Regions from separate parts of the Streptomyces sp. QH1-20 genome, predicted to be linked through region 2. Evidence: riboswitches for the same ligand, from Rfam matches in the RefSeq annotation. Region 2 holds a riboswitch; the other holds the start of a gene.
The links. Region 2 has a riboswitch for S-adenosylmethionine ahead of thrC (threonine synthase). Riboswitches for the same ligand answer to the same signal wherever they lie in the genome.

Region 1: another riboswitch for S-adenosylmethionine. It lies ahead of AB8O64_RS10120 (aminotransferase class V-fold PLP-dependent enzyme); the one in region 2 lies ahead of thrC (threonine synthase).

The regions. Positions count from the first base shown of each region.
Region 1 covers NZ_CP166299.1:2,265,420-2,281,058, reverse strand. Annotated here, with positions in the region: gene ctaD (cytochrome c oxidase subunit I) at 1-227, shown strand, start outside; gene AB8O64_RS10160 (cytochrome c oxidase subunit 4) at 224-622, shown strand; gene AB8O64_RS10155 (Ig-like domain-containing protein) at 742-1,989, shown strand; gene AB8O64_RS10150 (hypothetical protein) at 2,036-2,437, opposite strand; gene AB8O64_RS10145 (heme-copper oxidase subunit III) at 2,745-3,365, shown strand; gene AB8O64_RS10140 (c-type cytochrome) at 3,429-4,238, shown strand; gene AB8O64_RS10135 (Rieske 2Fe-2S domain-containing protein) at 4,235-5,290, shown strand; gene AB8O64_RS10130 (cytochrome bc complex cytochrome b subunit) at 5,287-6,915, shown strand; gene trpD (anthranilate phosphoribosyltransferase) at 7,066-8,130, shown strand; SAM riboswitch class IV at 8,330-8,446, shown strand; gene AB8O64_RS10120 (aminotransferase class V-fold PLP-dependent enzyme) at 8,631-10,025, shown strand; gene AB8O64_RS10115 (Lrp/AsnC family transcriptional regulator) at 10,242-10,523, opposite strand; gene AB8O64_RS10110 (rhomboid family intramembrane serine protease) at 10,520-11,230, opposite strand; gene AB8O64_RS10105 (hypothetical protein) at 11,499-11,738, shown strand; gene AB8O64_RS10100 (NYN domain-containing protein) at 11,758-13,125, shown strand; gene AB8O64_RS10095 (NlpC/P60 family protein) at 13,342-14,409, shown strand; gene AB8O64_RS10090 (NlpC/P60 family protein) at 14,726-15,639, shown strand, end outside.
Region 2 covers NZ_CP166299.1:4,680,136-4,695,774, reverse strand. Annotated here, with positions in the region: gene AB8O64_RS21410 (Cmx/CmrA family chloramphenicol efflux MFS transporter) at 1-108, shown strand, start outside; gene AB8O64_RS21405 (DUF4031 domain-containing protein) at 341-616, opposite strand; gene AB8O64_RS21400 (hypothetical protein) at 613-981, opposite strand; gene AB8O64_RS21395 (MurR/RpiR family transcriptional regulator) at 1,036-1,974, shown strand; gene murQ (N-acetylmuramic acid 6-phosphate etherase) at 2,006-2,941, shown strand; gene groL (chaperonin GroEL) at 3,038-4,660, opposite strand; gene AB8O64_RS21380 (cold-shock protein) at 5,010-5,216, opposite strand; gene AB8O64_RS21375 (MoaD/ThiS family protein) at 5,655-5,930, opposite strand; gene thrC (threonine synthase) at 6,009-7,286, opposite strand; SAM riboswitch class I at 7,303-7,443, opposite strand; gene AB8O64_RS21365 (glucosyl-3-phosphoglycerate synthase) at 7,608-8,555, shown strand; gene AB8O64_RS21360 (trehalose-6-phosphate synthase) at 8,608-10,065, shown strand; gene otsB (trehalose-phosphatase) at 10,379-11,242, opposite strand; gene AB8O64_RS21350 (DUF3263 domain-containing protein) at 11,302-11,583, opposite strand; gene AB8O64_RS21345 (extracellular solute-binding protein) at 11,594-12,871, opposite strand; gene AB8O64_RS21340 (SIS domain-containing protein) at 13,056-13,991, shown strand; gene AB8O64_RS21335 (ROK family protein) at 14,356-15,357, shown strand; gene nagA (N-acetylglucosamine-6-phosphate deacetylase) at 15,357-15,639, shown strand, end outside.

The DNA.
Region 1 (15,639 bases), 2.4 Mb from region 2:
AGTACGGCAAGAAGGTCGAGGTCGACGACCCGTGGGGTTACGGCCGTTCGCTGGAGTGGGCGACCTCCTGCCCGCCGCCGCGGCACAACTTCCTCACCCTGCCGCGGATCCGGTCCGAATCCCCGGCGTTCGACCTGCACCACCCGGAGATCGCGGCTCTCGAGCTCGAAGAGAACCTCTCCGCGGATGACAAGGCCCTCGCGGGTGGCAAGGAGGCCGGCAAGTGAAGATCCAAGGACGGATGTTCATCTGGCTCGCCGTCTTCATCCTCGCCATGGCGGCCGTCTACGGCGTCTGGTCGAAGGAGCCGGTCGGTACCACGGCGCTGTTCATGGCCTTCGGCCTGAGCATCATGATCGGTTACTACCTGGCGTTCACCGCGCGCCGGGTGGACACCGGTGCCCAGGACGACAAGGACGCGGACGTCGCGGACGACGCCGGTGAGCTGGGCTTCTTCGCCCCGCACAGCTGGCAGCCGCTGTCCCTGGCCGTCGGTGGCGCGATCGCCTTCCTGGGCGTCATCTTCGGCTGGTGGCTGATGTACTTCGGCGCGCCGATCATCATGATCGGTCTCTTCGGCTGGGTGTTCGAGTTCTACCGCGGCGCGGACCAGAACCAGTAGGTTCACCGCACGTCGGCGATCGGGCCCCGCACACCTCGGTGTGCGGGGCCCGATGCGTTTGCACCCGTTCGGAGTCACCCCGCGAGCCCCGTCTGGCGTTCCTCCCTACCGTGGTGACCATGAGCCACTCACCTCGACGCCGCACGGCGCTCGCCTGCGCCCTGCTGGCGATTCCAGTGGCGCTGGGGGCCGCCGCGTGCGGCGGCTCGTCCAACCCACTGGCCGCCAAGCCCTACGACGCCACCCGGAACGTGGCCCTCAGCAGTGCCCGGGAAGGCAAGCCCGCCGACCCGAGCAAGCCCCTGGAAGTACGGGCCGAGAACGGTGACAAGATCACCGACGTCACCGCGACGGACGCCGCCGGGCGGTACGTCAAGGGCGAGCTGGCGGCCGACGGTTCCAGCTGGCACAGCACCAGCGCGCTGTCCGCCGGCGCGCACTACACCGTGCGCGTCAGCGTGGAGGACGAGGACGGGGCCCAGGGGCGCCGGACGCTCGGTTTCGACACCAGCGCGGCCGACCGGCTGCTGCGCGTCGCCTTCGGCCCGCAGAAGGGCACCTACGGCGTCGGACAGCCCATCACCGCCGAGCTCAGCGCCCCCGTCGAGGACCCCGCCGCGCGGGCCGTCATCGAACGCACCCTGCGCGTCGACTCCACCCCCGCCGTCGAGGGCTCCTGGCACTGGGTGGACAACCGGACGCTGCACTACCGTCCGCGCGAGTACTGGCCCGCCCACGCCACCATCGACGTGCGCTCCGGCCTGAACGGCATCAAGGTGGGCGCCGGTCTCTACGGCGGCCCCTCAGCGCCCCTGAGGATCACCACCGGCGACCGCATCGAGGCCGTCACGGACGCGAGCGCGCACTACATGACCGTGCTGCGCAACGGCCAGCAGATCCGGTCCATCCCGGTCACCACCGGCAAGCCCGGCTACGCCACCCGTAACGGGGTCAAGGTGATCCTCGGCCGGGAATCCTTCGTACGGATGCGCGGCACCAGCATCGGCATCGCGGAGGGCAGTTCGGACTCCTACGACCTGCCGGTCTACTGGGCCACCCGGGTCACCTGGAGCGGCGAGTACGTGCACGCCGCCCCCTGGTCCGTGGGCTCGCAGGGGGCGGACAACGTCAGCCACGGCTGCACGGGGATGAGCACCGACAACGCCAAGTGGTTCTTCGACACCGTCAAGGTCGGCGACATCGTGAAGGTCATCGGCAGCACGGGGGAGACGATGACGCCGTTCGACAACGGCTTCGGCGACTGGAACATGCCCTGGGAGACATGGCGCCAGGGCAGCGCCCTCGTGGCCGGGAAGCACGACGGGAGCAGCCCCGCCGATGCGGCCCGCCTGCGACCGAGGGTGTAGGCGTCGGCGGGCCCCGCTGGGCCCGCCGGGGGCGCCCAGCGGCCCGTCAGACCTCCACGGCCGGTTCGGCGCGCAGCAGCCCGGCCAGCGCGTCGGCGAAGGCCACCGGGTCCACCGGGTGCGTCACCACCGCCTCCGCCCGGCTCCAGGTGGCCAGCCAGGCGTCCTGCGGGCGCCCGATGAGCAGCAGCACGGGCGGGCAGCGGAAGACCTCGTCCTTGAGCTGCCGGCAGACGCCCATGCCGCCGGCGGGGGCCGTCTCGCCGTCCAGCACGCACACGTCGACGTGCCGCTCGTCCAGGGTCTTCAGGACGGCGGGCAGGGTCGCGCACTCCACGTACTCCACCGGCGGCACATCGGCCGCGGGACGCCGTCCCGCGGCCAGCCGCACCTGCTCCCGGGTGCCCGCGTCGTCGCTGTAGACCAGCACCGTGGCAGTCGGCTGCATCGTTCCTCCAGGCTCATGAACAGGCTCGTGAACAGAAGTGCGGACAAGCGTGCGGGCGGATTCCCGGGGACGGGCGCCGTGTGGCGGATGCTACTCCGCGAGCGCCGCGCCGGAGGAGGGGTCGGCATCGGGGAAGATCGGCCGGACGTGCCGTCAGCACCGGTCGCGACGGGGCTCGCGGAGCCCTGCGGAACCTCTGCTTCCCCCCTTTGGGGGACGCTCGTAATGGGCCGTACGAGCAGGGCATACGCTCTTGACACACCGAACGGCACCCCCCGGAGTGAGCGCGAGATAAGGGACCGACATAATGTCGGTCGTGGCGACAGCAACAGCAGTAGATACCGGGCACGCGCACCCCTCGGTCAACCGACCGAACCTCACCAGCGTCGGAACCATCATCTGGCTGAGTTCCGAGCTGATGTTCTTCGCGGCCCTCTTCGCGATGTACTTCACCCTGCGATCGGTGATGGGCGCCGACCACTGGAAGGAAATGGCGGACAGCCTGAACCTTCCGTTCTCGGCGACCAACACCACGATCCTGGTGCTCTCCTCCCTCACCTGCCAGCTCGGTGTCTTTGCGGCCGAGCGTGGCGACGTGAAGAAGTTGCGCACCTGGTTCGTGGTCACCTTCGTGATGGGTGCCATCTTCATCGGCGGCCAGGTCTTCGAGTACACCGAACTGGTCAAGAAGGACGGGCTCTCGCTCTCCTCCGACCCGTACGGCTCGGCCTTCTACCTGACGACCGGCTTCCACGGCCTGCATGTGACGGGCGGTCTCATCGCCTTCCTGCTGGTCCTGGGCAGGACGTACGCGGCCAAGAGGTTCACCCACCACCAGGCGACGGCGGCCATCGTCGTGTCCTACTACTGGCACTTCGTCGACGTGGTCTGGATCGGGCTCTTCGCCACGATCTACTTGATCAAGTAATCGGTCCCGCACCGGACCAACAGTCCAGCATCGACGCAGAAGATCCTGACACCGGGGTAATCCGTGAAAAAGCTCTCCGCACGACGACGCCATCCGCTGGCGGCGGTCGTCGTCCTACTCTTCGCGCTGGCGGTAACTGGGGGGCTGTACGCCGCGTTCGCGCCCGCGGACACGGCCAAGGCCGATGACACCGCCCAGTCCCTTGCCATCGAGGAGGGCAAGAAGCTCTACTCCGTGGGCTGCGCAAGCTGCCACGGCACCGGCGGTCAGGGCACCACCGACGGCCCGAGCCTGGTCGGCGTGGGTGCCGCGGCCGTCGACTTCCAGGTCGCCACCGGCCGTATGCCGCTGCAGCAGCAGGGCGCCCAGGCGCCCAAGAAGAAGGCGATCTACTCGCAGGCCGAGATCGACCAGCTCGCCGCGTACATCGCCTCGCTCGGCGCCGGCCCCTCGGTTCCGTCCAAGAGCCAGTACAGCCCGGACGGCGCGGACATCGCCAAGGGTGGGGAGCTCTTCCGTACGAACTGCGCCCAGTGCCACAACTTCACCGGCAAGGGTGGCGCTCTCTCGAACGGCAAGTACGCCCCGCCGCTCGACGATGTCGACCCGAAGCACATCTACGAGGCCATGCAGACCGGCCCGCAGAACATGCCTTCCTTCCCCGACACCACGATGACGGAGAAGAACAAGAAGGACATCATCGCGTACCTCGACACGGTCAACAGCAGCAAGTCGGAGAGCCCGGGCGGCCTCGAACTGGGTGGGCTCGGCCCGGTCAGTGAGGGTCTGTTCGCGTGGATCTTCGGTCTGGGTGCGATGATCGCCGTCGCCATCTGGGTCGCGGCCCACACCGCTAAGGCCAAGAAGTCATGAGTAGCCAAGACATTCCAGAAGAGAACCTGCCGAGCACGCAGGGCGACGCGCACGCCACCGCCGTAGCCGTCGCGGGCGACCCGTTCGCCGACCCCGGCCTGCCGCCGCACGAGCACCGCATCCAGGACATCGACGAGCGGGCCGCCAAGCGCTCCGAGCGCGTGGTCGCGTTCCTGTTCGTCCTGTCGATGCTGGCGACCGTCGGCTTCATCGCCTCGTACGTGACCCTGCCGGTCGACAAGATCGTCTACATCTTCCCGCTCGGTCACATCAGCGCGCTGAACTTCGCGCTGGGCATGACCCTCGGTGTGGCGCTGTTCTGCATCGGCGCGGGCGCGGTCCACTGGGCCCGCACCCTGATGTCTGACGTCGAGCACGCCGACGACCGGCACCCCATCGCCGCCGAGCCCGAGGTCAAGGCCAAGGTCCTGGCCGACTTCAAGCAGGGCGCGGAGGAGTCGACCTTCGGCCGGCGCAAGCTGATCCGCAACACCATGTTCGGCGCGCTGGCCCTGGTGCCGCTCTCCGGTGTGGTGCTGCTGCGCGACCTCGGTCCGCTGCCGGGCACCAAGCTCCGCAAGACCGCCTGGTCCGCGGGCAAGATGCTGATCAACCAGAACACGAATCAGCCGCTGCGCCCCGAGGACATCCAGGTCGGGTCCCTCACCTTCGCCATGCCCGAGGGCATGAAGGAGGAGGACCACGACTTCCAGAAGGAGATCGCCAAGGCGGCCCTGATGATCGTCCGGCTCCGTCCGGAGAACATCAAGGACAAGCGGGAACTCGACTGGTCGGCCGACGGCATCGTCGCGTTCTCCAAGATCTGCACGCACGTCGGCTGCCCGATCAGCCTGTACGAGCAGCAGACGCACCACGTGCTCTGCCCGTGCCACCAGTCGACCTTCGACCTCGCCGACGGCGGACGAGTGATCTTCGGCCCGGCCGGTCACGCGCTTCCGCAGCTGCGGATCAAGGTCAATGACAAGGGCTACCTTGAGGCCATGGGCGACTTCGCCGAGCCCGTCGGTCCTGCCTACTGGGAGCGCGGATGAGTACTGCAACAGCTGACAACCAGCGCAAGGCGCCCGCCGGTGAGCGGATGGCCGACTGGGCGGACGGCCGACTGGGCATCTACGGCCTGGCCAAGGCCAACATGCGCAAGATCTTCCCGGACCACTGGTCCTTCATGCTGGGTGAGGTCGCGCTCTACAGCTTCATCATCATCATCCTCACGGGTGTGTATCTGACGCTGTTCTTCCACCCGAGCATGAACGAGGTCGTCTACCACGGCTCGTACGTCCCCATGCAGGGCATGCGGATGTCCGAGGCGTTCCAGTCGACGCTCAACATCAGCTTCGACGTCCGTGGCGGTCTGCTGATCCGGCAGATCCACCACTGGGGCGCGCTGATCTTCCTCGCGGCGATGTTCGTGCACATGATGCGCGTCTTCTTCACGGGTGCCTTCCGCAAGCCGCGTGAGGTCAACTGGCTGTTCGGCTTCCTGCTGTTCGTGCTGGGCATGTTCACCGGCTTCACCGGTTACTCCCTGCCGGACGACCTGCTCTCGGGCACCGGCGTCCGCTTCATGGAGGGCGCGATCCTGTCCGTGCCGATCGTCGGTACGTACATCTCGTTCTTCCTGTTCGGCGGCGAGTTCCCCGGCTCGGACTTCGTGCCGCGGTTCTTCTCCATCCACGTCCTGCTGCTGCCGGGCATCATGCTCGGTCTGCTGGTGGCGCACCTGATCCTGGTGTTCTTCCACAAGCACACCCAGTTCCCCGGCCCCGGCCGGACGAACAAGAACGTGGTCGGCATGCCGCTGCTGCCGGTCTACATGGCCAAGGCCGGAGGCTTCTTCTTCCTGGTCTTCGGTGTGATCGCGGCGGTCTCCGCGATCGCGACGATCAACCCGATCTGGGCGATCGGCCCGTACCGGCCGGACCAGGTGTCCACCGGCGCGCAGCCCGACTGGTACATGGGCTTCTCCGAAGGCCTGATCCGTGTCATGCCGGGCTGGGAGATCAACCTCTGGGGCCACACCCTGGTCCTGGGCGTCTTCATCCCGCTGGTGATCTTCCCGCTGGTCCTCCTGGCCATCGCGGTCTACCCGTTCATCGAGTCCTGGGTGACCGGCGACAAGCGGGAGCACCACCTGCTGGACCGCCCGCGCAACGCCCCGACGCGCACCGCGTTCGGTGCCGCCTGGATCAGCGTGTACTTCGTGCTGCTGATCGGTGGTGGAAACGACCTGTGGGCCACCCACTTCCACCTCTCGATCAACGCCATCACCTGGTTCGTCCGGATCGGCTTCTTCGTGGTGCCGGTACTGACCTTCATCGCCACGCGCCGGATCTGCATGGGTCTCCAGCGCCGCGACCGGGACAAGGTGCTGCACGGACGCGAGTCCGGCATCATCAAGCGCCTGCCGCACGGTGAGTTCGTCGAGGTCCACGAGCCGCTGTCGCAGGAGGCCCTGCACACCCTCACCGCGCACGAGCAGCCCAAGCCGCTCGAGCTCGGCCCCGAGGTCGACGAGAACGGTGTGAAGCGCAAGCTGAGCGCCACGCAGAAGCTCCGGGTGAAGCTCTCCAAGGGCTTCTACGGCGAGGGGACGCACATCCCCAAGGCCACCGCGGAGGAGTACCAGGAGATCACCAGCGGCCACGGCCACCACTGATCCCCGTCTGACCGATCACTGATCGCCACGGCAAGAGCCCCGTCCATGCGCTGGACGGGGCTCTTCGCCGTCCCCGGTCCTGGATAGGCTGGACCCGCGAACACCGCGAACACCGCGGCATCACGGATTCGACCACCAGGAGCGTGGACCATGAACGTTGTGACCCCGGCAGGCGGCGACAGCGCGACGGCCCGCACCTGGCCGGGGGTGCTCGACGCCCTCCTCTCCGGTGTGGACCTGAGCGCGGACGACACCGCCTGGGCCATGGACCGGATCATGCGCGGTGAGGCGACCGACGCCCAGATCGCGGGCTTCGCGGTGGCGCTGCGCGCCAAGGGCGAGACCGTCGCCGAGATCTCCGGTCTCGTACGGACCATGTACGCGCACGCCAACCTCATCGAGGTGCCCGGCCCGAGCGTGGACATCGTCGGCACGGGCGGCGACGGCGCCAAGACCGTCAATATCTCCACCATGTCCGCGATCGTCGTGGCCGGCACCGGCGCGAAGGTCGTCAAGCACGGCAACCGCGCCGCGTCCTCCGCCAGCGGAGCCTCGGACGTGCTGGAGAAGCTGGGCGTCAATCTGGACCTCAGCCCGCGCCGGGTGGTGGAGGTGGCCGAGGAGGCCGGCATCACCTTCTGCTTCGCGGTGAAGTTCCACCCCGCCCTGCGCCATGTGGCGCCCGCCCGCCGCGAGTTGGGCATCCGCACCACCTTCAACGTGCTCGGCCCGCTGACCAACCCCGCGCGGGTCAAGGCCCAGGCGACCGGTGTCGCCGACGCCCGGATGGCCCCGATCCTGGCCGGCGTCCTCGCCGAGCGCGGCGCCTCCGCGCTCGTCTTCCGCGGCGACGACGGGCTGGACGAGCTGACCACCACCGCGACCTCCCAGGTGTGGATCGTCGGCGGCGGTGAAGTGCGCCGGGAGGCCTTCGACCCGCGGGACGTGGGTATCGACCTGGTGCCCGTGGAGGCGCTGCGGGGCGCGGACGCCTCGTACAACGCCGATGTCGCGCGGCGGCTGCTGGACGGTGAGACCGGCCCCGTACGGGACGCGGTGCTGCTCAACTCGGCGGCGGCGCTGGTCGCCCTGGAGCCGACCGGCGCCCCGCTGGCCGAGCAGATCACGGTGGGCCTCGCGAAGGCGGCGGAGTCGATCGACTCGGGCGCGGCGAAGCGGGTGCTGGACCGCTGGGTGACGGCCAGCAACGGTTAGCCGCCCGCGGCGGCGGGCGCCCTGCGGGCGCGTCCTCAATCGCCGGACGGGCTTGATTCGGCTGAGCTCAGCCGAATCAAGCCCGTCCGGCGATTGAGGACACCGCCACGCAGCGGGGGTGCCACGAGAGCGGCCGGCAGTGTCCCGCCATGCGGACTCCCATTCCGCGCGATGATCGGCTGTGCCATACTCTTCGCCAGGTCACGAGTGACAGCGACATAGGCCCCGGCCCGCTGTCCGGCAACCCTCCTTCCGTGGCGGGGTGCCCCGGGTGATGACCGGGCCGCAGGCAAGAGTTCTGCGGCAAGCGCGGATCCCTCGCCAGGGATCCTGGTCGTCGAGGGAGCTTCTTCCGTGATGCAGCGAATGCGATAGGGCCTACGGCCCGTTCCCGTGAACTCCGCGCCTGTGCCGTGCGTTTGGAGTTCGGTTTCCCGCACGCCGGTGACGCCTTCCCGCGTGCGTATCCGCAATCACCCCTGTCTGCAGGAGAATTCGCCATGTCCGCATGCCCTGTTGCCGCCACCGCCACTGCCGCCGCCACCATCGAGGCCCCCGCCGACGCGCCCCTGCCGGTCCTCGGCCACGACGTCCGGGTGCCGCTCGTCACCGGGGGCGAGGTGCCGTACGCGGCGCTCGACTACGCGGCCAGCGCCCCGGCGCTGCGGCGGGTGTGGGAGGACGTCGCCGCGTACGCGCCCTACTACGGGAGCGTGCACCGCGGGGCCGGTTACCTCTCGCAGCTGTCGACCGATCTGTTCGAGAGCAGCCGGGCGGACGTGGCCGCCTTTCTCGGCTGCCGCCCCGCCGACCAGGTCGTCTTCACCCGCTCCACCACCGACTCGCTGAACCTGCTCGCGGCCGTGGTCCCCGCCGGCACCCGGGTCTTCGTCTTCGAGACCGAGCACCACGCCTCGCTGCTGCCGTGGGAGCGGCGCGAGGACGTCGATGTCACCTACCTCGACGCGCCGCGCACCCCGGGCCAGGCCGTCCGGACGCTGGAGGAGGCCCTCGCCACCCGCGAGCCGTACGGCCCGGCCCTGGTGTGTGTGACGGGTGCGTCCAATGTGACGGGTGAGCTGTGGCCTGTGCGGGAGCTGGCCGCCGCCGCGCACGCGCACGGCGCCCGGATCGTACTGGACGCCGCGCAGCTGGCACCCCACCACCCGGTGGACGTCACGGAGCTGGACGTCGACTGGGTCGCCTTCTCCGGGCACAAGCTGTACGCGCCGTTCGGTGCCGGTGTACTGGCCGGGCGCGCGGACTGGCTCCAGGCCGGCGAGCCGTATCTGGCGGGCGGCGGAGCGAGCCGCAAGGTCGCGCGGCTCGATGGCGGCGGGGTGGACGTCGAGTGGCACGACACCGCAGCCCGGCACGAGGCGGGCTCGCCCAACGTCATCGGGGTGTACGCCATCGCGGCGGCCTGCAAGGCGCTCACGGAGGCAGGCTTCGAGCGGCTCGTCGAGCGGGAGCAGCGGCTCGTCGCGACGGTACGGGCGGGCCTCGCGGAGGTGCCCGGGGTCAAGGTGCTCTCGCTGTTCGGTGACGACGCCCCGCGCGTGGGCGTCATCTCCTTCGTCGTGGAGGGCTGGAACAGCTCGCACTTCGCCGCGGCGCTCTCCGCGGAGTACGGGATCGGGGTCCGCGACGGGCTCTTCTGCGCGCACCCGCTGGTGCGGACGCTGCTGGGGGACGACTCCCGCGAAGCGGGCGAGTGTGGTGCGCCGGACGGCGCCGCGGGTGACGGCCCGCAGCTCAATGCCCTCCGCGTCAGCTTCGGCGCGGGCACGCCGGACGAGCATGTCGAGCGGTTCGTGACGGCGGTGGCGGAACTGGTCCGGGACGGCGCGCGGTGGTCCTACCGGACGGAGGGTGGGCGCTGCGTTCCCGTGTAACCGGGCCTCCGTTCACCCGGGGCTCCGCCCCGGACCCCGGTCCTCAATCGCCGGACGGGCTGGAAAATCCAGCCCGTCCGGCGATTGAGGAGAAGGCATAGGTGGGGGAGAGGCCCGGCCTCTCATGACCGCCGCTGCGGCGCGCAACCCCCACCGGCGGGGCCGGCGGTGCCGAACCGGGCGCGACACCCGGAGTGTGAGTGCCGGCCGGACTCGCTACGAGTCGAGGCCGATCGCGAAGGCCGCTTCGAGGTCGTGGCTCGAGTACGTGCGGAACGCGATGTGCGTCTCCGTGGAGGCCACGCCGGGGACCTTGCTGATGCGGCCGGGGATGACGTCCGCGAGGTCGTCGTGCCGGGCCACCCGCACCATGGCGATCAGGTCGTGCGCGCCCGTGACCGAATAGACCTCGCTGACGCCCTCCAACGCGGCGATCTTCTCGGCGATCTCGGGGATCCGGTCCACGTCGGTCTTGATGAGCACGATCGAAGTGATCACGGCTGGCTCCTATCGGGGGTCCCGGGGTCGCCCCCGGGAGCGGGCGACTCCTCGTGGGACCTGGCTGCGGTCTTCACTCTATCCGCAGGTCCGCAGCGGGCCCACGCGCAGAGGAAGCCGAGGCAGAAGCCCACCACGTGGGCCAGGTAGGCCACTCCGGGGCGGTCGCCCGCCGTGCGCGCCGCGAGCCACTGCAGCACGAACCAGAAGAGCAGCACGGCCCACGCCGGAAACCGCAGCGGCAGAAAGAAGAGGAACGGGAAGAGGCTGGTGACACGGGCCTTGGGGAAGAGATAGAGGAACGCACCGAGCACCCCGGAGATCGCCCCGGACGCGCCGACGAGTGTCTGGGCGGAGTGGGCGTGCACGGCCGCATAGCCGAGCAGCGCCAGATAGCCCGTGGCGAGATAGAAGAGGACGAAGGGGATCCGGCCCAGTCGCTCCTCCGTCATCGCGCCGAAGACGTAGAGGAAGAGCATGTTGCCCAGCAGGTGCAGCCAGTTGCCGTGGACGAAGAGGGCGGTGAACGGCGTGCACAGCTCCGAGGTCGGGCCGAGCCACAGCTCCTCGGGCACCACGCCCCAGCGCTCGAAGTAGGTGGTCTGTGCGGCGATCAGCTCGGCGCCGGTGCCGTAGGAGGCGTTGAAGCCCGAGGCGGGGCCGAGGAGGAAGACGACGCAGCAGATGCCGAGGAGGGTGTACGTCATCACGGGGGTCGGCACACGGGTCGCACGGGCGGTGTCGGAGGGGCCGGGGAGCGCCGCCTTCCCGAGACGTACTACCTTTCCGATCATGGTCAGATCATTGCGTACCGTGCGCAACCTGCCCAGAGTGCCTCGCCGGGCCGTCCGCGCGGGCCTGCGCACCGCGTCGCGAGACCGGCAGGCCGTAGGGTTACGGGGAAGACACTCCCGCGGTTCGACGACGCGGCCCGCCCGGGGGCCGCGGCAGCAGACGACGAGGACGGACGACACGATGGGCGTTCCCCAGCCGACAGCCGAGACCCGGTGGCGCTGCACGCTGTGCGGCAATCTCACCCGGTTCGACGTGACCCGTTCGACCAGGGCCGTCGAGTACGTCCACCTCGACCTGGCGGGAGAGCCGAACGTGGAGGAGCGCGAGGTGGTCAGTGAGACCATCGAGTCCGTGCGTTGCCGTTGGTGCAACGCGGTCGACCAGATCGAGCTGGTGGACCGGCCGGGCGCGGGCGCCTGAAGAACGGGAGCGTTGAACGGTGGTGGAGCACACAGGCGGCGAGGCGGCCGGTGACGCCGGCGGGGCCGACGGTGTTGCCGAGGTGCTCGACCGTCCGTTGCCCGAGGGGATCAGGCGACGGGTCGTCGGGCTCGTCGCGGAGGCGTTCGGCGGGCTGACGGTCGCCGAACTGCCCCCTCAGCTACGGCAGTACGCCCGGTTCACGCCGAGCCGGCGGGCCAAGTTCGCGGGCAACGCCATGGCCGCCGCGGTGGAGAACGACGCCGTCTTCCGGCAGCGCATCTCCGCCCGGCTGCGCGAGGGCGGGTCCGAGCTGGCCGAGGCGCTGGACGCCGGGTCCCCGCCGGCGGCCGCGGACCCGGAGGACGTGGCGGCCATGGCCTATGTGCTGCGGCCGCTCGGCTGGGTCAAGCTGGTCACCGCGGCCGGCGAGGAGGCCCAGCGGGCCGGCGCCGAGCGGGCGGGCCTGGAGGCGCAGCGCGAGTTGCGGCAGTTGCGCGAGGAGCTGGCCGCCGCGCGCGCCGAGGCCCGTACGGAGTCCGACCGGGCCCGCGCGGAGCTGGACGCGGTGCGCAAGGAGGCCGAGGCCGCGCAGCGCAAGCTGCGCAGCGCGGTCAGTGATGTGCGGCGCGGTGAGGCGGCTCTGCGCAAGGCGCAGGCCGAGCTGGAGGCCGTGCGGTCGGCCGCCGCGGGTGAGAAGACCGCGGCCCTGGGCGAGGCGCGACGGCTCAAGGCACGGCTGGCGGAGGCCGAGTCGGCGCTGGAGGCGAGCCGCCGGGCGGTGCGCGAGGGGCGCAGCGTGGAGGACATGCGGCTGCGGCTGCTGCTCGACACCGTCCTGGACGCGGCGCAGGGGCTGCGGCGCGAGCTGGCCCTGCCGCCGGCGTCGGTGCGCCCGGCGGACACGGTGGACGCGGTGGAGCCGGGCCGGATGACGCCCAAGGACATCGCCAACCGCGCGCTGTCGGAGACCGATCCGGCGTTGCTTGACCAGCTGCTGGCGCTGCCGCAGGCGCACTTGGTGGTCGACGGCTACAACGTCACCAAGACCGGCTATCCGACGATGCCGCTGGACAAGCAGCGGCTGCGGCTGCTGGGCGGGCTCGCGATGCTGGCCGCGCAGACGGGCGCGGAGATGACGTGTGTCTTCGACGGTGCCGAGCTGGCCGCGCCGGTGCTGCTCGCGCCGCCGCGCGGGGTGCGGGTGCTCTTCAGCAAGGCCGGGGTGACGGCGGACGAGCTGATCCGGCAGCTGGTGCGGGCCGAGCCGCCGGGCCGGCCGGTGGTTGTGGTCTCCACGGACCGGGAGGTGGCCGACGGGGTCGCGAAGGCGGGCGCGCGGCCGGTGGCATCGGCCTTGCTGCTCAAGCGACTTGCGCGTACCTGAGCGTGGGGCAGCCGTCACCTACTGTGTCATCTTCGTAAAAGATGCGTGGACGGCCGGAATTTTTCGCAGCAGAGTTTGAACGGACTGCGGGAAGGTCACTAAGGTCGGGCCTCGAACCTTCGCGCGGTTGTTCATCCATTCGGGGTGACGGCGAGGGTCCCGCCGAGCCCGCGGAGCCTGCGCGGTAGGCGGCCCCAGGAAAAGGAGCTCGTCTCCGTGGCGTCCCACCGTCGACCCAAGCAGCCGGGCCGCGCCCGCGTGACCGTGCTCACCGCGACCGCCGCGGCGGCCGTCGCCCTCTCGGCCCAGGGTGCGCACGCCGATCCGCAGGCGTCCAAGCAGGACGTCAAGTCGAAGGTCGACAAGCTCTACGAGGAAGCCGAGCAGGCCACCGAGAAGTACAACGGGGCCAAGGAGAAGCAGGACAAGCTGGACAAGCAGGTCAGCGATCTCCAGGACAAGGTCGCCCGCGGCCAGGAGGAGCTGAACAAGCTCCGCAACAGCCTCGGTTCGATGGCCACCGCGCAGTACCGCACCGGCAGCATCGACCCCGCCCTGCAGCTGCTGCTGTCCTCCGACCCGGACAGCTACCTGGAGCGGGCCTCCACGCTCGACCAGCTCACCACCAAGCAGGCGGAGACCCTTCGTCAGATAGCCGGCAAGCAGCGCACCCTGAAGCAGGAGCGCCAGGAGGCCGCGGACAAGCTCGCCGACCTGGACTCCACGCGCAAGGCGCTGGGGGACAAGAAGAAGGAGATCCAGGGCAAGCTCTCCGACGCCCAGGAACTCCTCAACACCCTCTCGGCCAAGGAGAAGGCCGAGGTCACGGGCGAGGACAAGGCGCAGGAGGGCAAGGACGCCGCCGACCGCGCGAGCCGCTCCGGCGGCAGCCGCACGGACCCGGGGGGCTCGGGCAAGCCCGTGCCCGAGTCGCAGCGCGCCGGCGGTGCGCTCGGCGCCGCGCAGGGCAAGATCGGCTCCCCGTACGTCTGGGGCGCGACCGGCCCCAACTCCTTCGACTGCTCCGGGCTGACCTCCTGGGCGTACTCGCAGGCGGGCGTCACCCTGCCCCGCATGTCGCAGGACCAGGCGAACGCCGGCACCCGCATCTACGACCAGGGCTCCCTCAAGCCCGGCGACCTGGTGATCTTCTACGGCGATCTGCACCACGTCGGCCTGTACGCGGGCAACGGCCAGGTGCTGCACGCCCCGAAGCCGGGCGCCAACGTGCGCTACGAGGCCATGGGCAACATGCCCTTCCAGTTCGGGGTGCGCGTCGGCTGACGCCCCCCGCCGGGGCTCTCGGCCGCCCTCCCGCGGCCCTCATGAGCCCCATCCGCACCCCGGGTGCGCCTCAGGCCCGTCCTCCGCGTCGGGCCTGAGCGACACACCGCCCTTTCGGGCGAATCCCGGAACCCTCCGCTGACTCCACGCCCCGCCGGTGACCTGCGTCTCCGGCGGGGCGTCACGTTTCCCGCCCCGCGCGGTCTTTGAACCCGGGGTGATCGCGCCGCTACTGTCTGGCGCGCGGTGCCCCGCTGTCGTACGCCCGAACCCGGGCGGCAGGGGCCGCACACAGTGAAAGGGAGTGCGGCTTCCCGTGGCGTTCCATCGCCGTCCCGCGCCGACCGGTCTCAACCGGTCCGTCCGGGTCACCGTCCTGTCCGCCGCCATGGCCACCGCGGCCGCCGCCCTCTCGGCGTCACCCGCGGACGCCCGGCCCGGCGAAGGGGCGGACGGCAACCGGGCGTCCGGCACGGTGAAGGCACAGGTCGACCGGCTCTACGAGGAAGCGGAGCGGGCCACCGAGAAGTTCAACGCCGCCGACGAGCGCACCGACGGCCTGCGCGAGCGGGTGGAGCGGGCCGCCGACCGGGTCGCACGCGGTCAGGAGCGGGTCAACCGGCTGCGCACCGCCCTCGGCATGATCGCCACCGCGCAGTACCGCACCGGCGGCGCCATGGACCCGGCCATCGAGCTGCTGCTGTCCTCCGACCCCGATGCCTATCTGGAGCGGGCCGCCACCCTCGACCGCGTCACCGGCCGGCAGGCCGACCAGCTGCGGACCCTCCAGGGCGCGCAGCGCGAACTGCGCCAGGAGCGGGCCGAGGCGGCCCGGATCCTGGAGGACCTCGAAGCGGGCCGCCGGGCCGTCGTCCGGCACAAGCAGGAGGTCGAGCGGAAGCTCGCCACGGCCCGCCGGCTGCTGAACTCGCTGCCCACGGAGGACCGGGAGGAGTACGGCCGCGCGTCGCGGTCCGACCGCGGTGACGGTGTCCTCGCCGCCGCGCTGCCGAGCCTCGCCCCCACCTCCTCGCGGGGGGCGGCGGCCGCCATGGCCGCCCGCTCCGCCGTCGGCTCCCCGTACGCCTGGGGCGCCACCGGCCCGAGCGCCTTCGACTGCTCGGGGCTCATGCAGTGGGCGTACGGGCGCGCGGGCGTGGGCCTGCCGCGCACCTCGCAGGCGCAGCGGAACGCCGGACGGCACGTCTCGCTGGCGGAGGCCCAGCCCGG
Region 2 (15,639 bases):
CTGCACCACGCGACGACCGGCTCGCGCGTGGTCGCGGGATCCAGCGGGACCGTGCCGGCTTCGCCGGCTGAGGCACCGGAATCCGCACCGGCGCGCGCCGAGAACTGAGCGCCCCGGCGCCCGGTCTTTCCACACGCTGGTGGGCGCACCGATCCGCCCCGGCGCGCCGACCATCGGCAAGCGCCGCCTGCGGCGCCGAGCGCCCTACGGGCGCGTCCTCAAGCGCCGGACGGGCTTGATGCCGACCTCAGCCAAAATCAGCCCGTCCGGCGATTGAGGACACCGCCGCGCAGCGGAGGTGCACCGCCACGGCCCGCAGGGCAAAGCGAACACCAACCTCCTAGACCCCGCGAGGCCGCTCATGCTTCGGCCGGCGCAGGCCCGCCGACGTCAGCAGGCGCACCAGCTCCTTGGTGCCCACCTCCACCGCACCCAGCCGGACGGCCTCGCCGTACGACGACGACGGCACGTCGTAGTGGTCCCGGTCGAAAGCGCGTGCCGGAGCGCCGAGCCGCGCCGCGAAGGCGTGCAGCTCCTGGTAGCTGACGTCGCTGACCAGGTGCGACCACATCCGTCCGTGTCCCGGCCAGGTGGGCGGGTCGATATAGAGGGTCATCGCAGCGCCGTCGCCAGTGATCCCACCGGCGCCAGCAGCACCGCCTGCTTCGCGCACGCCCAGTGCGGGTCCGGGCCCAGCTCCGGCTCGACCTCCAGTGCGTGCGGGTCGCCCTCACCCGTGCACAGCGGGCACAGCGGCCAGCGGCCGTGCCGCTCCAGCAGCGCGTCCTGGACGTCCTGGGCGACGAGTCCGGGCAGGTAGGCGGCGCCCTGCGGCCACTGCTCGACCCACCACCGCCGGTGGGTGACCGCGTCCTCGACCAGCGAGACGACCTCCGCCTCCGCCACGTCCCCCGCCGCCAGATCGGCGAGGACGAGCGCGCGTGCGATGTGCAGTGCCTGTTCGAGCTCCATACGGTCCATTGTCGGGGACCGCGAGGGTTGACGGTTCACCGGACCGAAAATACCTTTCAAAAGGTGAGCAGCAAACTGAAGGAAACTTTCGACGCCGCGTCATCGCCCGTCACCCCGGTTCCTCCCGCTCCCGCGGCCCTCGCAGCCAAGGTCCGCACCCTCGCCCCCTCCATGACCCGTTCGATGCAGCGCGTCGCCGAGGCCGTGGCGGGCGACCCGGCCGGTTCCGCCGCGCTCACCGTCACCGGACTCGCGGAGCGCACGGGCACGAGCGAGGCCACCGTCGTGCGCACCGCCCGCATCCTCGGCTACCCCGGATACCGCGATCTGCGGATCGCGCTGGCCACCCTGGCCGCGCAGCAGGCGGCGGGCGCCGCCCCCGCCGTCACCGCCGACATCGCCGTGGACGACCCGCTGCCGAGCGTCGTCGCCAAGCTCGCCCAGGAGGAGGCGCAGTGCCTGGCGGACACGGCCGCCGCCCTCGACACCGCTCAATTGGAGGCCGCCGTCGCCGCGCTGGCCGCGGCCCGGCGCATCGATGTGTACGGCATCGGCGCCTCCCACCTCGTCGGCCAGGACCTCGTCCAGAAGCTGCTGCGCATCGGCCTGATCGCCCACGCCCCCGGCGACCCGCACCTGGCCGTCACCAACGCCGTCCAGCTGCGCGCCGGCGATGTGGCGATCGCCATCAGTCATTCGGGGCGGACCACCGATGTCATCGAGCCGCTGCGGGTCGCCTTCGAGCACGGCGCGACGACGCTCGCGATCACCGGCCGCCCCGACGGCGAGCTCGTCCAGTACGCCGACCACGTCCTGACCACCTCCTCCGCCCGGGAGAGCGAGCTGCGCCCGGCGGCCATGTCCAGCCGCACCAGCCAACTGCTCGTCGTGGACTGCCTCTTCATCGGCGTCGCGCAGCGCACGTACGACAGGGCCGCCCCCGCGCTGTCCGCCTCCTACGAGGCGCTCGCCCACCGGCACGCCCCGCGGAGCCGGCGCTGACCGCCCCTCGCCCGGAAGGAGCCGCCCGCCCATGACCTCCTACGCCGCCTACGCCGCACTCCGCGCCCAGCTCGCGACCCTGACCACCGAGGCCTTCCGCCCCGAACTCGCGGACATAGACCGGCTGCCCACCCTGGACCTCGCCCGGCTCATGAACGACGAGGACGCCACCGTCCCCGCCGCCGTCGCCACCCGGCTCCCGGAGATCGCCGCCGCCATCGACGCGGCCGCCGCCCGGATGGCGGGCGGGGGACGCCTGGTCTACGCCGGCGCGGGCACGGCCGGCCGGCTCGGGGTGCTCGACGCCAGCGAGTGCCCGCCGACGTTCAACACCGACCCCGCCGAGGTCGTCGGGCTGATCGCGGGCGGCCCGTCCGCCCTGGTCCGGGCCGTCGAAGGGGCCGAGGACAGCGCGGAGCTGGCCGCCGCGGACCTCGCCGCGCTCGGCATCGGGCCCGCCGACACGGTCGTCGGCGTCTCCGCCTCCGGCCGCACGCCGTACGCGATCGGGGCCGTCGAGTACGCGCGGCGGGCCGGGGCGCTCACCGTCGGCCTGGCCTGCAACGCGGATTCGGCGCTCGGCGCCGCCGCCGAGCACGCCGTCGAGATCGTCGTCGGGCCGGAGCTGCTCACCGGCTCGACCCGGCTGAAGGCCGGCACCGCCCAGAAGCTGGTGCTCAATATGTTCTCGACCATCACGATGATCCGGCTCGGCAAGACGTACGGGAATCTGATGGTCGACGTCCGCGCCTCGAACGAGAAGCTGCGGGCCCGTTCCCGGCACATCGTCGCGCTCGCCACGGGGGCGTCCGACGAGGAGATCGAGGCGGCGCTCGGCGCGACCGACGGCGAGGTGAAGAACGCGATCCTCGTCCTCCTCGGCCGCGTCGACGGCCCCACGGCCGCACACCTGCTGGCGGAGTCCAAGGGCCACTTGCGCGCCGCGCTCGACACGACGCGGGGCTGACAGCGCCTGTTGTCGGAAAACGCCCGAGGGCGGCACCCCCGCGACGGGAGTGCCGCCCTCGGCACGTACTGCTGGAACAGCTGATCCTCGAAAGGGTCAGAAGTCCATGTCACCGCCCGGCATGCCGCCCGGAGCGGCCGCGGCGGCCTTCTCCGGCTTGTCGGCGATGACGGCCTCGGTGGTGAGGAACAGCGCGGCGATGGACGCGGCGTTCTGCAGGGCGGAACGCGTGACCTTCGCCGGGTCGATGATGCCCTCGGCGATCATGTCCACGTACTCACCGGTCGCGGCGTTCAGACCGTGGCCGACGGGCAGGTTGCGGACCTTCTCGACGATGACGCCACCCTCGAGACCACCGTTGACGGCGATCTGCTTGAGCGGGGCCTCCAGGGCCAGCTTCACGGCGTTGGCGCCGGTCGCCTCGTCGCCCTCGAGCTCGAGCTTCTCGAAGACCGCGGAGGCCTGGAGCAGGGCCACGCCACCACCGGCGACGATGCCCTCCTCGACGGCCGCCTTCGCGTTGCGAACGGCGTCCTCGATGCGGTGCTTGCGCTCCTTGAGCTCGACCTCGGTCGCGGCACCGGCCTTGATGACGGCCACGCCGCCGGCCAGCTTCGCGAGGCGCTCCTGGAGCTTCTCGCGGTCGTAGTCCGAGTCGCTGTTGTCGATCTCGGCGCGGATCTGGTTGACGCGGCCCTGGACCTGGTCGCTGTCACCGGCACCGTCGACGATGGTCGTCTCGTCCTTGGTGATGACGACCTTGCGGGCGCGGCCGAGCAGGTCGAGACCGGCGTTCTCCAGCTTGAGGCCGACCTCCTCGGAGATGACGGTGCCACCGGTGAGGATGGCGATGTCGCCGAGCATGGCCTTGCGGCGGTCACCGAAGCCCGGGGCCTTGACGGCGACGGACTTGAAGGTGCCACGGATCTTGTTGACGACCAGGGTCGACAGGGCCTCGCCCTCGACGTCCTCGGCGATGATCAGCAGCGGCTTGCCGGACTGCATGACCTTCTCGAGGAGCGGCAGCAGGTCCTTGACCGAGCCGATCTTCGAGTTGACGATCAGGATGTACGGGTCGTCGAGCGACGCCTCCATACGCTCCATGTCGGTGGCGAAGTACGCCGAGATGTAGCCCTTGTCGAAGCGCATGCCCTCGGTGAGCTCGAGCTCGAGCCCGAAGGTCTGCGACTCCTCGACGGTGATGACGCCTTCCTTGCCGACCTTGTCCATCGCCTCGGCGATGAGCTCGCCGATCTGGGTGTCAGCGGCGGAGATGGAGGCGGTGGAGGCGATCTGCTCCTTGGTCTCCACGTCCTTGGCCTGCTCGAGCAGCGCGGCGGAGACGGCCTCGACGGCCTTCTCGATGCCACGCTTCAGCGCCATCGGGTTGGCACCGGCGGCCACGTTGCGCAGACCCTCACGGACCAGCGCCTGGGCGAGGACGGTCGCGGTCGTCGTGCCGTCACCGGCGACGTCGTCCGTCTTCTTCGCGACCTCCTTGACCAGCTCGGCGCCGATCTTCTCGTACGGGTCCTCGAGCTCGATCTCCTTGGCGATGGAAACACCATCGTTGGTGATCGTGGGGGCGCCCCACTTCTTCTCGAGGACGACGTTACGGCCCTTGGGGCCGAGGGTGACCTTGACGGCGTCGGCGAGCTGGTTCATCCCGCGCTCGAGACCGCGCCGTGCCTCCTCGTCGAACGCGATGATCTTGGCCATGTGAAGTGGTCCTCCCAGGACGGGGTGGATTGCTCCGGACCGCGCTGGCGCCCGCGACGGACGGCCTGCACACCTGGCGGTTCCTTGCCCCGCCTGGCCTGCGGACCTCACCGACGGTCCAAATCTGTCACTCTCACTCGGAGAGTGCTAAGCCCAATGATTAGCACTCGACCCCTCCGAGTGCAAGCGCCTAGGGCCAAGAGCTACCCGCATGAGGGGGCTCCACACACGGGGCCCGGCCACGCTCCCGAGGCAGGCGTGTCCGGGGAGCACGAAGGGCCCGTACCTCCCCCTGGAGGTACGGGCCCTTCGGCGAGCCGATTGAGCCTAGGTGGTCGATGCGCCGAGATCAGCCGACCGCCAGCTTGACCATGTCCGCCTGCGGACCCTTCTGACCCTGCGAGATCTCGAACTCGACTCGCTGCCCCTCCTCGAGGGTGCGGTAGCCGTCCATCTGAATCGCGCTGTAGTGGACGAAAACATCCGCACCACCGTCGACCGCGATGAAGCCGTACCCCTTCTCCGCGTTGAACCACTTGACGGTGCCCTGAGCCATGCCTAACTCCCCTATTACTGGCCCTTGCGCAGGACCGCACTTCGCGGACCCGGGTCAGACCTCACCCCCCGGCAGTCCCCTGATCTTCGACATGGGGAACCCCGGAAGATGTGCGCCGGAACGCGTCGACCGCGGCTGAATGTATCTGCACGGATGCCGTCTGCAACAGGTCACTCGGACGAGAATTCCGGGCGCGGCCGATTGGCGATAAGCGGTGGATTCCGAGGATTCCCGGGCAAGTCGGGCCGGACATAACGCAACCAACCCGACAATTCGTGCACACGCTCGGCACACAACTTGACGGGTTCTCATATGCGTACGGCACTGACGCAGGAGGGGGAACGCCCCAACTGTATCGCGCTTCAACAGACGGAATCGCCCCGTCCGTTTTTCGGCCGGGGCGATTCACGGGACTTCCGCAGGAAACCTTCGAAAGGGTCAGCCGCCGGCGACTGCCGGAATGATCGAGACTCCGGCGCCGTCGGGGGTCGCCGCATTCAGGCCGCCTTCGAAGCGCACGTCGTCGTCATTGACGTACACATTCACGAAGCGGCGCAGCTTGCCGCTGTCGTCCAGGACGCGGGCGGCGATCCCGGGGTGGTTCTTCTCCAGGTCGGCGATCACCTCGGCGAGGGTCGCGCCCTCGGCGGAGACCTCGGCCCGACCGCCGGTGTAGGTGCGCAGGATGGTGGGGATGCGGACGTTGATGCTCATGCGAATGCGCCTTCCGGCTAGAGAGACGTGAGGGGCCGGCACCGGCCGTCGAGGTGCCGGGGGAGGTGGCGGGCAGGCTCAGCCGGCCAGGCCCGCCGCGCGGAACGCGTCGAGGCTCGGGCGGATGGTCGCGGAGGGCCCGGTGGTCGGGGCGACGGCGTCGAGCGTCTTCAGCCCGTCGCCCGTGTTGAGCACGACCGTCGTCAGGGACGGGTCCAGCACCCCCGCCTCGATCAGCTTCTTCGTGACGCCGACCGTCACCCCGCCCGCCGTCTCCGCGAAGATCCCCTCCGTACGGGCCAGCAGCTTGATCGCGTCGACGATCTGGGCGTCGGTGACGTCCTCCACCGCACCGCCCGTCCGCCGCGCGATGTCGAGCACGTACGGCCCGTCGGCCGGGTTGCCGATGGCGAGGGACTTCGCGATCGTGTCCGGCTTCACCGGCCGCACCACGTCGTGGCCGTCCTTGAAGGCGCGCGAGACCGGCGAGCAGCCCTCGGCCTGGGCGCCGAAGATCTTGTACGGCCGGTCCTCGACCAGACCGAGCGCGATCAGTTCCTTGAGCCCCTTGTCGATCTTCGTGAGCTGCGAGCCCGACGCGATGGGGACGACGATCTGGTCCGGCAGCCGCCAGCCGAGCTGCTCACAGATCTCGTACGCGAGGGTCTTGGAGCCCTCCCCGTAGTACGGGCGCAGATTGACGTTGACGAAGCCCCAGCCCTCGCCGAGCGGATCGCCGATCAGCTCGGAGCAGAAGCGGTTCACGTCGTCGTAGGTGCCCTCGATGCCGACGAGGTCGCCGCCGTAGACGGCGGCCATGACGACCTTGCCCGCCTCCAGGTCGTGCGGGATGAACACGCAGGACTTCAGGCCGGCGCGGGCGGCGGCGGCACCGACGGCGCCCGCCAGGTTGCCGGTGGAGGAGCAGGAGAGGGTGGTGAAGCCGAAGGCACGGGCGGCCTCGACGGCGATGGCGACGACGCGGTCCTTGAAGGAGTGCGTGGGGTTGCCGGAGTCGTCCTTGACGTACAGCCCGCCGCTCACGCCCAGCTCGCGGGCGAGGTTGTCGGCCTTGACCAGCTTGGTGAAGCCGGGGTTGAGGCTCGGCTTGTCCGCGACGTCGGCGGGGACGGGCAGCAGCGGGGCGTAGCGCCAGATGTTCTCCGGTCCGGCCTCGATCCGGCGGCGCAGGGCCTCGGGGTCACCGGTGGGCAGGTCGTAAGCGACTTCGAGCGGTCCGAAGCAGACGGCGCAGGCGAAGATCGGTCCGAGGTCGAAGCGCTCTCCGCACTCCCGGCACGAGAGGCCGGCGGCGGGTCCGAGAGCGACAGTGGTGGCGACGGTGTGCACAGCCATGAGGCGAGGCCCTTTCTCCTCATCTTCCCCGCGGCGGACGTCGCCACGGGACGGAATTGGCACCTTCCCCACCGGGAGCCTCGCGGAGTACGCAAGACCGGCGGGAGGGTTGCCGGGGCTTCAACGGGCCGTATCCCTCTGCCCCTCTGGATGAGCGGTATGGCACTGGGCACAGCCCAGGCGTTTGTTCGCGCGACGACCCCGACATGCGATGGCCGTCCGCGTTGTTCAAGACTGTAACGGAAGGCATGGACGCTCGAACCAGGCGTCCGTACCGCGAGATGGGTCACATCCCCCGAGCCCGCTGAAGGAGTCGTACACGTGCTGGAAGAGGTGGAGCGCTGGCTGGCCCGGCGGTCCTGGTCCGCCGCAGACCGTCCGCTCGACCGGATTCTCGCCGCCAAGCGCGGCGCCGGCACCACCGTCAGCGTCGTTCTGCCGGCGCTGAACGAGGAGGCGACGGTCGGTGCGATCGTGGCGACGATCCGCCGTGAGCTGATGACCGAGGCGGTGCCGCTGGTGGATGAACTGGTGGTGCTGGACTCCGGTTCGACCGACCGTACGGCGGTGGTCGCGGCCGCGGCCGGGGCGCGGGTCGTGCACCGGGACGAGGTGCTGCCGCGGCTGCCCGCGCTGCCCGGCAAGGGCGAGGTGCTGTGGCGGTCGCTGCTGGTGACCGAGGGCGATGTCGTCTGCTTCGTCGACGCCGATCTGCGGGACTTCTCGGCCGACTTCGTCTCCGGCATCGTCGGGCCGCTGCTGACCGAGCCGGATGTGCACTTCGTCAAGGCGATGTACGACCGCCCGCTCGGCGAGGCCGTCGGCCAGGGCGGCCGGGTGACCGAGCTGGTGGCCCGTCCGCTGCTGAATCTGCACTGGCCGCAGCTGGCCGGTTTCGTCCAGCCGCTGGGCGGTGAGTACGCGGCCCGCCGCTCGCTGCTGGAGCGGCTGCCCTTCCCCGTCGGTTACGGCGTCGAGCTCGGGCTGCTGGTGGACGCGCTGCACACGGTGGGCCTGGACGCGCTGGCGCAGGTCGACGTGGGGGTGCGCAAGCACCGGCACCAGGACGGCCGGGCGCTGGGCCGGATGGCAGCCGCGATCTACCGGACCGCGCAGCTCCGACTGGCCCGCGGCCATCTGGTGCGTCCGTCCCTGACCCAGTTCGAGCGCACCCCGGAGGGCTTTGTTCCACGGACGTACGCGGTGGACACCGAGGAGCGGCCGCCGATGGCCGGGATAGCCGAGTACGCACAGAGGCACGCCGCGTAACCGTCCCTCGTGCGTACGTTTGACTGCTTCCCGCACTGGCAAGGCTGGCCACATGGTCGCTGAGCACGTCGCCCCGATTCTCGTCGCCTCCAACCGCGGACCCGTCTCCTACAAGCGACGCGAGGACGGCTCGCTCGCGGCGGGCCGGGGCGGGGGCGGGCTGGTGTCGGGGCTGAGCGCGATCGGTACCGGCGCCGGGGCCCTGTGGGTGTGCTCCGCCCTCGGCGACGGCGACCGCGAGGCCGTCCGGCGTACCGGCGGCAGGCTGGATCCGGCCGACACCGGCGGGATGAGCGTGCGGATGCTCGACATCGCACCCGAGGTCTTCACCGCGGCGTACAACGGCATCGCCAATTCCGTGCTGTGGTTCGTCCACCACCTGCTGTACCAGACCCCCCTGGAGCCGGATTTCGACGCGGACTTCCGCGCCCAGTGGGCGGCCTACGAGGCGTACAACGCCGCCTTCGCGGACGCGCTCGCCGAGGAGGCCGCGCCGGGCGCCGTGGTCCTCGTCCAGGACTACCACCTGACCCTGGTGCCGGGTCTGCTCCGCGAGCGGCGCCCGGACCTGCGCGTCGGCCACTTCTCGCACACCCCCTGGGCCCCGCCGGACTACTTCCGGATGCTGCCGGACGATGTGGCCGAGCAGGTGCTGCGCGGCGTGCTGGGCAGCGACCGCGCCGCCTTCCTCACCCGCCGCTGGGCCGAGGCGTTCGCCGCGTGCTGCGCGGACGTGCTGGGCGCGGAGGTCGTACGCGAGGGCGACGACGGCACGCTGTCGGTGATCTTCGAGGGCCGGACGACCCGGCTCGGTGTGCACGGGCTGGGCGCCGACGCCGACTTCCTGCGCGAGCGGGCGCACCGCGCGGACGTCGAGGAGCGGATGGCCGCGCTGCGCGAGCAGATCGGCCCGGGCCGCAAGGCGATCGTCCGCGTCGACCGCACCGAGCTGTCCAAGAACATCGTGCGCGGCCTGCGCGCCTACCGCAGGCTGCTGGAGGACCGGCCGCAGTGGCGGGGCAAGGTGGTGCACATCGCCTTCGCGTACCCCTCCCGGCAGGACCTGGCGGTCTACCGCGACTACACGGCCGAGGTGGAGCGGGTCGCCCAGGAGATCAACGCGGCGTTCGGCACGGAGGATTGGCTGCCGGTCGTCCTGCACGTCAAGGACGACTTCGCCCGCTCGCTCGCCGCGTACCGCCTCGCCGACGTGGCCCTGGTCAACCCCATCCGCGACGGCATGAACCTCGTCGCCAAGGAGGTGCCCGTCGTCTCCGACCACGGCTGCGCGCTGGTGCTGTCCCGGGAGGCCGGGGCGTTCGCGGAGCTGGGCGAGGACGCGATCACGGTCAATCCGTTCGACGTGGAGGCCACGGCCCGGGCACTGCACGAGGCCCTGCTCATGGAGCCCACCGAGCGCGCGGAGCGCACCAAGCGACTGGCCTCGGCGGCGACGGCCCTGCCGCCCGCGCGCTGGTTCCTGGACCAGCTGCGGGCCCTGGAGGGGTAGCGGCGTACGCCGGAGCACACGCCCCGCGCGGGGGCCCGGCCGGGCGACGCGGCGCGCTTCCGCGCCCGGGCGGGAAGGAGGGCTGAAGCGGGTAGGGCTCCCGCATGCCGATCGCCCACCGCTGGGCCGCACTTGTGCTGACCGCCGCTCTCGCCGCCGCGGGCAACGGCCCCGCGCACGCCCTCTCGTCGGCTATACGCCGCTCACCCGCCCGGCTCCCCCGCGGCCTGTCCCTGCGCGTCCGACGACCCGAGGCATCTGCGGCACACGCTCGCCCACAAGCGGCACCGGCGGTGAGCCGGCCCCGGTGGGCTCAGGAAGCCCGGCCGCCCAGGCGGTCCGCGAGGGCGCCGAGCAGCTCCACGACACCGCTCGGGCCGTCGACGACGAGGTCGGCGCGCTCGGCGAGCTCGGCGACCTCCGAGCTGCCGCTGCACACGAGCGTCCCCGGCAGCCCCTCGGTGCGGAGCTTCTCGACCGCCGCGAAGGCCGCGAGGTCACCGAGGTCGTCACCCGCGTAGAGCACGGCGGACGCGTCGACCTCCCGGAGGTACTCGGCGAGGGCGACGCCCTTGTCCATGCCGGGCGGGCGCAGTTCCAGGACCATCCGGCCCGGTTCAAGGATCAGCCCGTTCCGCTCGGCGAGCTCTTCGAGCGGCCCGCGCAGCGCGTCGAAGGCGGCCTGCGGGTCGGGGGCACGGCGGGTGTGGACGGCGATCGCGCGGCCGCCCTTGTTCTCGATGTGCGCGGTCTCGACCCAGGTGCCCCGCCAGCCACCGGAGCGGTCCAGCACCCCGGGCAGCTCCGCCTGCACGGCCGCGACGCCCGGGTGCGGCGCGGGGGCGTGCACGCTGCCGGTGACCGCGTCCCAGCGCTCGGCGCCGTAGTGCCCCAGTACGACGAGGTGCTCCAGGCCGGGCACCCCGGCGAAGCCGCCGTAGCGGACCGCGACCCCGGCCGGGCGGCCGGTGACCACGGCGATGGAGCCGAGGTGGGGGGCGAGCCGGGCGAGGGCGGGCACGGCGCCGGGGTGGGCGCGGGCCTGCTCGGGGTCCGGCACGATGTCGGCGAGCGTGCCGTCGAAGTCGAGCGCGACGACCGCGCGCCCGGGCCGCGCCAGCAGCCCGGCCAGTCCGTCGCGGCCGGCGGGCGTCACGGGATCGGGAAGGGGACCCATAGGACCGACCCTATCGGTGCGACCGCCGCCGGGGTGGTCACTTGTACGGTCCGGGCGCCTTACCGGCGCTCGCGGCGGGCGTCCCGGACGCGGCGCAGCCGGTTGACGGTGACGGGGTCGTGGGCGAGGGCGCGCGGGTCGTCGAGGAGGGCGTTGAGGAGCTGGTAGTAGCGGGTCGGGGTGATCCCCAGCTGCTCCCGCACGGCCCGCTCCTTCGCTCCGGGGCCGGGCCACGTCCGGCGTTCCAGAGCGAGCACGGCACGGTCGCGGTCGGAGAGCCCGCCGCTGTGCGACGCGGGCTCCGCGCCGTCGTCCGGGGCCGGCTCCTCCGGCGGGCTCACGTGCTCCAACCTAACGACCCGCGTTCTCCGTCGCCATGGCCTCGCGCTGGATCTCGCCGAGCACCGCGGCCGGGTCGCCGCCCTTCTGCACGGTCGCGCCGATCTTCTCCTTGATCGACTTGCTGACCTTCGCCCAGGACGTCTTGTCCGCCGGGTAGAACTCGGCGTTCGGCAGCTCCTTCAGGAACGGCCTCAGCTGCTTGTGCTCCTCGTCCTTTGCCATCGCCGCGGACGCGGGCGTGGTCACCGGCAGCAGGTCGTACTGGCTGGTGAAGTCCAGCACGTTCTCCTTGCTGTAGACGAAGTCGAGGAAGGCACCGATCTGATCGCGGTTGCCGTTCTGCTTGAAGCCCATCATCCAGTCGGCGACGCCCATGGTCGCCCTGGCCTTGCCGCTCGACCCGGGCAGCGGGACCATCGTGTACTTGATGCCCTTGGCGTCGGCCTGCTGCATCAGCGTCGGGTGACCGTTGAGCATGCCCACCTCGCCGCGCGTGAACGCGTCGAAGACTTCCTGCCGGTTGGTGCGGGCGGGGTCACCGCCGCCGGTGAGGCCCTTGCCGACGAGCTCGTCGCGCAGCCACTCGAAGGTCTTGATGTTCTCGGGCGAATCGATGGTGTAGGTACCGATGTTGTTGGTGTAGCTGCCGCCGCCGCTGAGCATCCACATCATGGTCTCGGCCGGCGCCTCCTCCGGGCCGAGCGGCAGCCCGTAGGGGATCTTCACCCCCGAGGCCTGGAGCTTCTTCGCGGCGGCCTGGAGCTCGGACCACGTCTCGGGGGCCTTGGCGATGCCGGCCTTGTCGAAGAGCTTCTGGTTGCAGAAGAGCAGGCGCGTGCTGGAGACGAACGGCAGGCCGTACTGCACCCGGTGCACCTCGCCCGCCTTGGCGATCGAGGATATGAAGTCGGCCTGGGTGGGGATGGAGAGCAGCTGCTCGGCGCTGTAGAGCTTGCCGACCGCGGCGAAGTCGGCGTACGCGCCGATCTGGGCCAGGTCGGGGGCCTTGCCGGCCGCGACCAGGTCGGCGACCTTCTTGTCGACCTCGGTCCAGCTGTAGACGCTGACGTCGACCTTGATGCCCTTGTTCTTGGACTCGAACTCGCGGGCCAGGGAATCCCAGTACTTCTTGGAGCTGTTGGTCGGCTTGTCGCCGTAGTCCGCCGCGATCAGCCGGATCTTCTTGTCACCGCCGGTCGCTTCGCTACCGCATGCCGTCAGTGCGGGCGCCAACGCCGCCGTGGCGGCACCTGCCGCCGTCAGACCCAAGAAACGCCGCCGCTGCACTGCTGCTTCCCACCCTTGAGGTTGGTGATTTGTCCGCTGGAGACCGTGAGTCTCTCCCGCTCGCCACCTTACGGTCTACCCGACCGGCGTCTCGCTTCGGTATCACCCTTCCCCCCATGTCACAGGGGGTGCTATCCACGGTGCTGACCGTTACCCGCACGCACCTCGCAAGGAGCACCCGCGCATGGAACAGTCCGCTCGCAGTACCTCCCGCACCGCCGTGGAGATCGCCACCCAGCCCGACTGCTGGCGCCGCGCGGCCGAGGCCGCGGCCGGGGCGCCGGGGCTGCCGCTGCCCGGCGAGCGGGTGGCCGTCACGGGCTGCGGCACGTCCTGGTTCATGGCCCAGGCCTATGCGGCGCTGCGCGAGGCCGCCGGGCAGGGCGAGACGGACGCCTTCGCGTCGTCGGAGTTCCCCGCGGCCCGCGCCTACGACCGCCTCGTGGCGATCACCCGCTCCGGCACCACGACCGAGGTACTGGCCCTGCTGACCGCGCTGCGCGGCCGGACGCCGACGCTGGCGCTGACCGCCGACCCGAAAACGCCCGTGATGGAGGCGGCGGACACGGTGGCGGTGCTGGACTGGGCGGACGAGGAGTCCGTCGTCCAGACCCGCTTCGCGACGACGGCGCTGACCTACCTGCGGGCCGGCCTCGAAGCACACGGCCCGCTGCCGGCCGGGGTGCGCACCGTCGCCGAGGCGACGGCGGACGCGGAGACGGCCGTCGCCGAGCCGCTGCCGCCGGCGGTGCTCGCAGCGGAGCAGTGGACGTTCCTGGGGCGCGGCTGGGCGTACGGGCTGGCGCAGGAGGCGGCCCTGAAGATGCGGGAGGCGGCGTGCGCCTGGACGGAGGCGTACCCGGCGATGGAGTACCGCCACGGCCCGGTCGCGATCACGGCCCCGGGCCGGGTGGCCTGGATCTTCGGCCCCCGCCCGGAGGGCCTGGCGGCCGACATCACCGCGACCGGCGGCACGCTGATAGCGGACGGCTCCCGCCTGGACCCGATGGCGGACCTGATCCGCGCGCAACGCCTGGCGGTAGCGGTGGCCGAGTCCAGCAACCACAACCCCGACCACCCCCGCCACCTCACGCGAAGCGTGATCCTGCCGACGGACTGACGTCTACGGACCGGGTGCCCATCCCTACCCACCCAGGGGCGGAGGCGCCGCAGGCCCACCGGCATGAGGGCCCGGGACGCGCAGGAGGGTCGCGGGGCGTCAAGCGAAGCAGCCCCGCGACCCACCGGAGCGGCACGGGCCCGACCCACACCCAACGCCCGGCGGCGCCGACGGCCCGAACCCCACCACCCGCCGCAGGCGGGAAACGACGCCGCACCGGGGCCGAGGCCCAAACCCCACCAGCCCGCCGCAGGCGAAACGGCGCCGCACCCGGCCACGAACGCGCACCCCGCGACACGCAGGGGCAGCAGCCTGCCGACGAGTGGACTAGACCTTTCACACGCAATCGCGCGAGACTGTTCCCGTGAGACACGTCATCGCGCTCGATGTAGGCGGCACCGGCATGAAGGCCGCCTTGGTCGGACCGGACCACGAGCTTCTGTACGAGGCCAGGCGCCCCACCGGCCGGGACCGGGGGCCGGACGCCGTCGTCGCCGGGATCCTCGACTTCGCCGCCGAGCTGCGCGCCCTCGGGCGGGAGCGGTACGGGCGGCAGGCCGAGGCGGCGGGCGTCGCCGTGCCCGGGATCGTCGACGACGCGAACGGCATCGCCGTCTACGCCGCGAACCTCGGCTGGCGCGACGTCCCCCTGCGCGACCTCTTGAGCGATCGCCTCGGCCACGTCCCGGTCGCCCTCGGCCACGACGTACGGACCGGCGGGCTCGCCGAGGGCCGGATCGGGGCGGGGCGGGGCGCCGACCGGTTCCTGTTCGTGCCGCTCGGCACGGGCATCGCCGGGGCGATCGGCATGGACGGTCGGATCGAGGCCGGGGCCCACGGCTACGCGGGCGAGATCGGGCATATCGTCGTCCGGCCCGGCGGCCCGGTCTGCGGGTGCGGCGGGCGCGGGTGTCTGGAGACCATCGCCTCCGCCTCCGCCGTCAGCCGCGCCTGGGCACAGGCGTCCGGCGACGCGAACGCCGACGCCGCGGACTGCGCGCGGGCCGTCGCTGCCGGGGACGCCACCGCCCGCGCGGTGTGGCAGGAGGCGGTCGACGCGCTCGCCGACGGCCTCGTCACGGGCCTCACCCTGCTGGATCCCCGTACGTTGATCATCGGTGGCGGGCTCGCGGAAGCGGGGGAAACCCTTTTCGCACCGCTGCGCGCGGCCGTCGCCGAGCGGATCACCTTCCAGAGGCTGCCCGGCATCGTCCCCGCGGCGCTCGGGGACACCGCCGGATGCCTGGGCGCCGGCCTGCTCGCCTGGGACCTGCTCACCACCGGAACGGCCGCGAAGCCCCCCGCGCCCCGCCCCACCCCGTCGCCCGAAACCCCGTCCCCCGAATCCACGGAGGTATCCGCCTGATGGTCGAACGAACGGTTCTCACCGGCGCCCGCGTGGTGCTGCCGACCGGCGTGGTCGACAACGGCCGCGTCACGGTCGAGGGTCGGCGCATCGTGGACGACACGGCGCGGGAGGAGCCGTCCGTCGATCTCACCGGTCACTGCATCATCCCCGGCTTCGTGGACGTCCATGTGCACGGCGGCGGTGGCGCGTCGTTCTCGGCCGGGAGCGCCGAGGAGGCGCTCACCGCCATCGCGACGCACCGCGCGCACGGCACGACGACCATGCTCGCCTCGACCGTCA